Regions from separate parts of the Lentzea miocenica genome, predicted to be linked through region 1. Evidence: riboswitches for the same ligand, from Rfam matches in the RefSeq annotation. Region 1 holds a riboswitch; each other region holds the start of a gene.
The links. Region 1 has a riboswitch for cobalamin ahead of SK803_RS26505 (putative cobaltochelatase). Riboswitches for the same ligand answer to the same signal wherever they lie in the genome.

Region 1 (2,198 bases):
GATGGCGCAGCAGATCGCGCTGAAGTGCTGGGCCGACCGCACGCACAACCCGATCGTCGCGATGCACCCGCAGGCGCACCCGCTCAACCACGAGGACGACGCGCTGACCGTGCTGTCCGGCCTGCGTCCGATCAAGGTGCCGAACTCCGAGGTGGCCACCTGTCCTGAGCCGTACGGGACGCTGCTGCTCGAGGTGCCGGACCGCGAGGCCGGGTTCGTCCTGCCGACCTGGGACGAGCTGACCACGCTGGTGGACCAGGCCCGCGAACGGGACGCGGTCGTGCACCTCGACGGCGCGCGGCTGTGGGAGAGCACGTACGGCCTGGGCAAGCCTCTGACCGAGATCGCGGGCCTGTTCGACTCGGTGTACGTCTCGTTCTACAAGTCGCTGGAGGGCATGTCGGGCGCGGCGCTCGCGGGCAGCCAGGACTTCATCGACCAGGCACGGGTCTGGCGGCACCGGTACGGCGGCATGCTGTTCCAGCAGTGGCCGGCGGCGCTGTCCGCGATGCACGGGCTGGACACGGTGCTCCCGAAGCTCGGCGGCTACGTCGAGCACGCCAAGGTCGTGGCCGCGGCGATGGGCCTGCCGGAGCCGCACACCCACCAGTTCGCGCTGCACCTGCCGGGTGACCCGAAGAAGCTGACCGAGGCGAGTGGCGAGTTCCTCGGCTCGTTCTGGCGGGACGGCACGCTCGCGAAGACCGAGATCACCGTGGCCGCGCCCGCGCTGGAGTGGACCGCCGACGAGGTCCGGGAGGCCTGGGCGGAGTTCCAGAGCCTGATCTAGGGCGACATCGCTCACCTGGCTGTTGGTCGCGCGGGTGCGAAATGCGACGATGCCGGGGCTGTGAGGGGAGTGCGAGGAAGCCGGTGCGAATCCGGCGCCGTCCCGCGACTGTGACCGGTCTCAAGGAGAAGCCGGGAGTCAGGAACTCGTCCCCCTCTTGATCACCGACCGCGGGCGTGGACACCCGAGGAAGGACTTCGCCGAGCATGTTCCCCTTTTCGGCTGTCGTCGGACATGACGACCTCCGGCTGGCCCTCCTGTTGAACGCCGTGCACCCCGGCATCGGTGGTGTTCTCGTGCGTGGCGAGAAGGGCACCGCGAAGTCGACGATCGTGCGTGCCCTGGCCGCGCTGCTGCCGGAACTCGACGTCTCGCAGGGCTGCCGTTTCGGCTGTGTGCCCGGCAGCACCGACTGCCCCGACGCGCCGCACGAGAGTGTTGAACGCCGTCCGGCCAAGCTGGTCGAACTGCCTGTGGGCGCCACTGAGGACCGGCTGGTGGGCTCGCTCGACCTGGAGAAGGCGCTGACCGAGGGCGTGCGGGCGTTCCAGCCCGGTCTGCTCGCCGCGGCGCACCGGGGCGTGCTCTACGTCGACGAGGTCAACCTGCTGCACGACCACCTGGTCGACCTGCTGCTGGACGCCGCCGCGATGGGGCGCGCGCACGTCGAACGCGAAGGCGTGTCGATCTCGCACCCGTCCCAGTTCCTGCTGGTCGGCACCATGAACCCGGAGGAGGGCGAGCTGCGGCCGCAGCTGCTCGACCGGTTCGGGCTGACCGTGGCGGTGAAGGCGGCCCGCGACGTCGGCGTCCGCACCGAGGTGATCCGGCGCCGGCTCGCCTACGAGGCCGACCCCGTGCCGTTCGCGGCGAAGTGGGCGGAAGAGGACGCCGCGCTGAAGCGGCAGATCGAGCACGCCCGCGAGAACCTCAAGGCCGTGTCCCTTCCGGACGGTGAACTGCGCCGGATCGCCGCTGTCTGCGCGGCGTTCGAGGTCGACGGCATGCGCGCGGACCTCGTCGTCGCCCGTGCCGCCACCGCGCACGCCGCCTGGCGAGGTGCCCGGCAGGTCGAGGAGACCGACGTCGAGGTCGCGGTCAGGCTCGCCCTGCCGCACCGGCGCCGCCGCGACCCGTTCGACGAGCCCGGCATCGAGGAACAGCAGCTCGAGGACGCCATGCGCCAGGCCGCCGAGCACGCGGAAGAACCGGAAGAGGGCCCGGACGACGACGGCCCCGGCGGTGGTGAACTGCCCGAACCGCAGGAAGGCCCGGCGGGCAACGGAAACGCGCCGCGGGACCGTCCCGCACCGGAACCCGCACCCGCGTTCAAGGCGCGGCTGCTGGAGGTGCCAGGAGTCGGCGAAGGCGCACCGGGCAAGCGTTCCAGGGCCCGTGCCCGGACCGG
Region 2 (2,198 bases), on a different contig from region 1:
GAGCAGGTAGAAGCCGTTGAACAGCTCCTTGGTCTCGCCGTACGGGCCGTCCGTGACGACCGGGGGTTCGGCGGAGTAGTCGACGACGACGCCCTCGGACGCCTCGGAGAGACCTTCCGCGGCCAGCAGGACACCGGCGCGGATCAGCTCCTCGTTGTACGCGCCGACCGTCTCCAGCATCTTGTCGAAGTCGAACTCGCCCATGTTCGCGAAGGCCTCGTCGGTGGCGCGCATGATCAGCATGTACTTCACGGTGTCTCCCTGTGTCTCTGCGGGGCCGCTCAGCCCCTTGGCATCCACAGGTCGAACGGGCTCCGCGGCGGATCGACACCGCCCTCGGAAATTTTCGAAGATCTTTTTCGCGTGCGGTCTGGTCGAGCAGGTCAGGCCAGCCACAAGATCAGGCCGGCCAGCAGCAACCAGTGCGGGACGGCCACGGCCGCCACTCGCCGGGCCGGCCTGACCAACCACGCGATGCCGATGGTGAACGGCACGAACAGCATTCCCACCAGGAAGTAGGTCAGCGGCAGCGCCCAGAGGCCGGTGATCGGGTTGACGTCGACCGGGATGTCCTGGTTGGACGTGATGAACAGCGTGCCCATGAAGCCGCCCAGGAACACTCCCAGGTAAAGGGCCGCGGTGCGGTGCCAGAGGTACACCGGCAGCGGCGCCACCGCGATCGCCCAGCCGGTCAGCACCTGCGGCAGCGCCGTGCAGGACTCAGGCGTGCAGTAGAGGTCGTTCAGCGCGGTGCCGATCGGCATGTGGGCGAAACCACCGATCATGGAGCCCGCGATCACCAGGGTGACCACGAGCACGGCAACGCGGGGGTCGTCCCTGTGGATCACCTCGGTGGTGCCGTGCTCGGTCCGCAGCTGCTCGCGCCGCAGCCGTCTTCGCTCTCCCAGGTCCATGCCCACCAGACGCAACTCACCGTGGTTTTGTGCAGACGTTCGTGGGTTACAGTGCGGGAGTCGTGCACGGGGGAAGTCCGGTCTGAGTCCGGCGCTGACCCGCAACGGTAGGTCCCTGAGCCAGGGACGAGCCCGAATACCCGCACACGGCGTGCAGAGAACCTCCGACTCCTGCCGTGGACTGCGGGAAGGGACCCAGCGATCAACACCGTGCTCGGGAAGATCAGCGCGCTCGTCGGCGTGCTCGCCGTCAGCATCGTCGCCGGCGTGGCGCTCGGCCCCGTCTCCGTTCCGTTCGGTGCCACCCTCGACCTGCTGTGGGCGGCCCTGACCGGCGGCACCATCCCCGCCGACCTCGCCGGGCAGTACCACATCGTCTGGGACATCCGGCTTCCCCGCGTCCTGCTGGCCGCGGTGGTGGGCGCCGGCCTCAGCACGGTCGGTGTCGCCATCCAGGCGATGGTCCGCAACGCGCTGGCGGACCCTTATGTGCTCGGCATCTCATCGGGCGCGAGCGTCGGCGCGACCGCGGTGGCGACGCTCGGAGTGTTGTCCGGCCTCGGTGTCTACGCGCTGTCGACCGGCGCGTTCCTGACGGGTCTCGGCGCCACCGCGCTGGTCTACATCACCGCGCGCACCAGCCGGGGCCTCACCCCGTTGCGGCTCGTGCTGACCGGAACCGCGCTGGCGTACGGCTTCTCCGCCGTGGCGATGCTGCTGGTGTTCCAGGCGCCGCACGGTGAGGCGGCGCGGGCGGCCATGTTCTGGTTGCTCGGCAGCCTCGGCGGCGCGACCTGGCAGTCGCTGCCGATCGCCACCGCGGTGACCGTGCTCGGCATCGTCTACCTGCTGACCAAAGCGCGGCCGCTGAACGCCCTGGCGATGGGCGACGAGACCGCGACCACACTCGGCGTCGAGGTGAACCGGTTCCGCACGCACCTGTTCATCGTCACCGCGGCCATCACCGGCGTGCTGGTGGCGGTCAGCGGCGCGGTGGGCTTCGTGGGCCTGATGCTGCCGCACCTCACCCGCATGGTCGTGGGCGCCGACCACCGCAAGGTGCTGGCCCTGGCACCACTCGCCGGAGCCTCGTTCCTGGTCTGGGTCGACGTGGCCGCCCGGATGCTCGCGGCACCGGAAGAGCTGCCGCTCGGCGTCATCACGGCCGCGCTGGGCGTTCCGTGCTTCATCTTCCTGATGCGCCGCAAGTCGTACGTGTTCGGCGGCCGCTGATGCGCGTCGAGCTCACCGGCGTCACCGTCCGGAACATCATCGAGGACATCA
Region 3 (2,198 bases), on a different contig from region 1:
GAACCGAACAGGGTCAACGGCACGACCTGGTCGGGACCCGTGACGGCGAGCGGCGGGTCAGCCGGGGTCCCGGGACCGGCCGGGGCGGGCACGGTGGGCGACGGAGAAGGCGTGGTCGTGCAGTCGATCGCAGGCACACCAGCGGAAGCGGAGGACGCCGACACGTCGGCGAGGCTCACCCGAGCAAGGCCGAGCATCGCCTGGGTGGTGGCGCGCACCGCCGGGTACAGCTCGAAACCGGTGCTGTCGTAGGAGACCGCACCGCGTTGCGCCTCAGGTCCGGCACATCCGACCTGCAACGACTTCAGGTACGCCACGGCCTTGTCCGCGACCTCCGCACGGCCACCGGCGACGAGCGCGCCGACCGCGAGCCCGGTGCTGTTGGCGTTCGCGCCCGCCGTCGCCGACGGGAACCCGCCGTCCGCCTTCTGCTGCGCCACGAGCCAGGCCAACGCCTTCGGCGCGGCGGACTTCTCGCCCACCGCCAGCAGTGCCTGCAGCACCATCGCGGTTCCGTCCACATCGGACCTGCACGTCGGCTGCCCGAACGCGATCGGGAAACCGCCGTCCGGGCACTGCGTGGAAACCTGGTACGCCAGCCCCTTGTCGAACGGCAGCGCCGCGCGCTTCAGCACGATGATCGCCAACGCCTGCGTGAACGCGTTGGTCTGGTCCCACTCGGGATCGGTCTTGTCGCGGTACCGGCCCGATTCCTCCTGCAGCGCCGAAAGCCGCGCCAGCAGGTCGACGCCCGCGAACTTGTGCGGATCGGTGCCGAGCGTCTGCGCGACCAGCGCGAGCTTCGCCAGGCCACCGACGTACGACTCGGCCTCACCGTCACCGACCAGGAACGCCAGCTGCTCCGGCTGAGCCAGCCAGGCAGCGGCCTTGGTGGCGGTGGACTTGCCGACACCGGCCGCCGCCAGCGCGTACACGCCGTCCGCGGTCAGCCCGGGATCGACGAGATCAGGCCCCTTGAGCAGGTGGTCGCCGCCGGCGAACTGGCTGGCCAGCCACGTTCCCGCAGCCGGCGCCTCGGCCGCCTGCGCCCGCGGTGTCGCCACGAGCGCGGCCGCGATGATCGCGACCAGCACGGATGTCCGTCTCACTACGCCTCCCTGCCCCGCGGTCCTCGACGGGGTTGGTGGAGCTACCGCGCGCCACGGGCAGTCGGACTATCACCGTTGCGGGTCAGTGCCGGAGTTTCACCGGCTTCCCCCGCGGCGTGCGGATGCTGTTGTCAACCAAGGATCGTGCGGGAGGGATCAATCCGAGTCAAATGGCTGTGAGCTGGGCCATCCACCGGCACAATCGTGGTGTGGGGGAATTCGAAAACATGATCATGGCGGCCGTGCCGTCGATCGAGGCGCTCATCCCGGCCGCTCCAGCCGCCGAACTCGGCAGGTACGAACCGCGCCAGTGGACCGGTCGTCCCGACTACGGCACGCCCGTCCAGCGAGCGCTCGACGACTTCGCGGGGCTGACCGCGGAGCGGTTGCTCGGCGCGCTGGAGTTGGGCGTGGCCGGGCTGACGCTGACGGCGCCGGCCGCGGTGGTGACCGGCCTGCAGCCGCTCCCGGACGGCAGCCTCTTCTCGCTCATCTCGTCCAACGGCCAGAGCGCGCTCAAGACACCGGTCTCCATGGTCACGGCTGTCCACCGCGGCGCGACCGAACTGGTCACCGAACAGGTGCGGTCGATGGCGGGGCTGCTCGACCTCAGTGAGGTGAGCGGAGACGAAGCCTCGATCATCGCCAAGCACGGCGCGGCGCATCTCGCACTGGCCGTGGCGGTGTCGGCGGCGGTGCTGCGGGCGATCGGCACGCCGACCGCGACCGACCCGGTGGCGATCATCGGTGTCGCCATCGGCGTGACCGCGCTGCTGTTGCCGTCGATCCCGAAGCCTCCCGCGTACGAGCAGGCGGTGCTGGAGAAGCGGAGGGCCGAGTACATCGGCTCGTCCTGGCCGACGAACGTTCCGGTGTTCGCCCACGAGTTCGTGTTCGTGGAACAGCCGAGTCTCGACAATGCGGACTTCGGGGCCACCGGACTCGTGGCAGCGATCAGCACCGGGTTCGCGGTGCGCACCGGGATCGCGGAGGGCACGGTGCCGGTGTCGGTCCGGGTGGTGCTCGACGTCCCCGGTGAGGAGGAGATCACGCACTGGGACGAGGTGGCCGAGGCGAGCTTCACCGCCG
Region 4 (2,198 bases), on a different contig from region 1:
CAGGCGATCACCGTCGCCGCGATCGTCGGCGGTCTTTTCCTGCTGGCGTACGGGTTCCTGGCGGCGCGCCGGGCGTTCAAACCGGGCTCCATGAGCGTCGCCGAAAGCGGTTCGAACCGCCCTGTGCTCACCGCGCTCGCGCTCACGTGGCTCAACCCGCACGTCTACCTGGACACGCTGCTGCTGCTCGGCTCGATCGCGGCCGGCCGGTGGCTGTTCGGGGTCGGCGCGGTCACCGCGAGCATCGCCTGGTTCGTCGCACTCGGGTTCGGCGCCCGGCTGCTCAGCCCGCTGTTCGCGAAGCCCCGCGCGTGGCGGGTCCTGGACGGCCTGATCGCCGCCGTGATGATCAGTCTCGGGGTCGTCCTGATCGCCGGGTGGTGATCATCACGAGCACCGCCGACACGGCCAGCACACCACTCGTCACCGGCGCCGCGGCACCGACGAAAAGGGACGTCGAAGCGAGCCCCGCACAGACCAGTGCACCGAAGACGACCCGAGGCCGAAGATCACCCACGTTGATGACCATAACCCACGACACGCGCATGTTGGGTGGTGATCCAGACCCCACCCCTACATGTAGTATCTGCCGCGCTGGTGGTTCACCGACTTGGCGCAACGGGGTCGGTGAGGCAACAGGGAACCTGGTGCGAATCCAGGACTGCCCCGCAGCGGTGAGTGGGAACGAAAGCCGTCAACCAAGCACTGGGTCTCCGGACCTGGGAAGCGACGGCCGGTAGGCGCCAGAGGTACGCCCACGAGTCCGAAGACCTGCCATTGGTGTGCGCGCAAGCCTGCGCGCACGACACGGTGCCCCGAGGGAGGGCTGCTGTGTGCACCAGTGGTGTGCCCACTGGCGTGCGCATGCGTTTCCTCGGGCTGATCTCGCGAGGAGAGAGCGTGCCCGACCGCCTTTCAGTGGTCATCAACGAAGCGTGTGCTGACCTGCCGAACGCATCCGCCGAGGCGGTTCTGGCCGAGACCAAGCGGAACCTCTACAACGGCATCACCGACGCCGAGCTGGCGCTGGCGCCGATCATGGCCGCCCGCACGATGGTCGAGCACGACCCGGACTACTCCTACGTCAGCGCCCGGTTGTTGCTGGACAAGCTGCGTGCCGAGGCCTGCGGCATCCCGCTGTCCCACGCCGAGATGACCGAGCGCTACCCGGCGTACTTCGCCGAGTTCGTCCGCTACGGCATCGAGTTCGGCCAGCTCGACCCGCGCCTCGCCGGCTACGACCTCGCCCGCCTGGGTGCGGCGCTCGACGCGTCACGCGACCTGAACTTCCAGTTCCTGGGCATGCAGACGCTGTACGACCGCTACTTCCTGCACCACGACGACCGCCGCTACGAGCTGCCGCAGGCGTTCTTCATGCGCGTCGCCATGGGTCTCGCCCTCGAAGAGGACGACAAGAACGCCCGCGCGATCGAGTTCTACGAGCTGCTCTCGTCGTTCGACTTCATGTGTTCGACGCCGACCCTGTTCAACTCGGGCACCACACGCCCGCAGCTGTCGTCGTGCTTCCTGACCACCGTGGACGATGATCTCGCCGCGATCTTCCACGGCATCAGCAACAACGCGCTGCTCAGCAAGTTCGCCGGGGGCCTGGGCAACGACTGGACCCCGGTCCGCGGCATCGGCGCGCACATCAAGGGCACCAACGGCAAGTCACAGGGTGTTGTGCCGTTCCTCAAGGTTGCCAACGACACCGCAGTGGCCGTCAACCAGGGCGGCCGTCGCAAGGGCGCGGTCTGCGCGTACCTGGAGACGTGGCACATCGACGTCGAGGAGTTCCTCGACCTGCGCAAGAACACCGGTGACGAGCGCCGCCGCACGCACGACATGAACACCGCGAACTGGGTGCCGGACGAGTTCCTGCGCCGGGTGCGCGCGAACGGCCAGTGGACGCTGTTCTCGCCCGACGAGGTGCCGGACCTGCACGACGCGTTCGGCGACGAGTTCGCCGAGAAGTACCGCGCGTACGAGGAGAAGGCGGACAACGGCGAGATCAAGGTCTTCCGCCGGCTGCCCGCCGTCGACCTGTGGCGGCGGATGCTGACCATGGTGTTCGAGACCGGGCATCCGTGGATCACGTTCAAGGACCCGTGCAACCTGCGGTCGCCGCAGCAGCACAGCGGTGTCGTGCACTCGTCGAACCTGTGTACCGAGATCACGTTGAACACCACGATCGACGA

Region 2: it holds a riboswitch for cobalamin, as region 1 does, so the genes downstream of both, SK803_RS45810 (FecCD family ABC transporter permease) here and SK803_RS26505 (putative cobaltochelatase) in region 1, are expected to answer to the same signal.
Region 3: it holds a riboswitch for cobalamin, as region 1 does, so the genes downstream of both, SK803_RS21785 (prenyltransferase/squalene oxidase repeat-containing protein) here and SK803_RS26505 (putative cobaltochelatase) in region 1, are expected to answer to the same signal.
Region 4: it holds a riboswitch for cobalamin, as region 1 does, so the genes downstream of both, SK803_RS15585 (ribonucleoside-diphosphate reductase subunit alpha) here and SK803_RS26505 (putative cobaltochelatase) in region 1, are expected to answer to the same signal.

What each region holds. Positions count from the first base shown of each region.
Region 1 covers NZ_JAXAVW010000022.1:156,715-158,912, reverse strand. The annotation lists gene SK803_RS26510 (threonine aldolase family protein) at 1-790, shown strand, start outside; cobalamin riboswitch at 829-958, shown strand; gene SK803_RS26505 (putative cobaltochelatase) at 997-2,198, shown strand, end outside.
Region 2 covers NZ_JAXAVW010000073.1:7,968-10,165, reverse strand. The annotation lists gene SK803_RS45820 (YciI family protein) at 1-252, opposite strand, end outside; gene SK803_RS45815 (hypothetical protein) at 384-914, opposite strand; cobalamin riboswitch at 941-1,076, shown strand; gene SK803_RS45810 (FecCD family ABC transporter permease) at 1,125-2,147, shown strand; gene SK803_RS45805 (ABC transporter ATP-binding protein) at 2,147-2,198, shown strand, end outside.
Region 3 covers NZ_JAXAVW010000017.1:113,487-115,684, forward strand. The annotation lists gene SK803_RS21785 (prenyltransferase/squalene oxidase repeat-containing protein) at 1-1,109, opposite strand, end outside; adenosylcobalamin-variant (AdoCbl-variant) riboswitch at 1,157-1,228, opposite strand.
Region 4 covers NZ_JAXAVW010000011.1:217,128-219,325, forward strand. The annotation lists gene SK803_RS15580 (LysE/ArgO family amino acid transporter) at 1-384, shown strand, start outside; cobalamin riboswitch at 582-793, shown strand; gene SK803_RS15585 (ribonucleoside-diphosphate reductase subunit alpha) at 901-2,198, shown strand, end outside.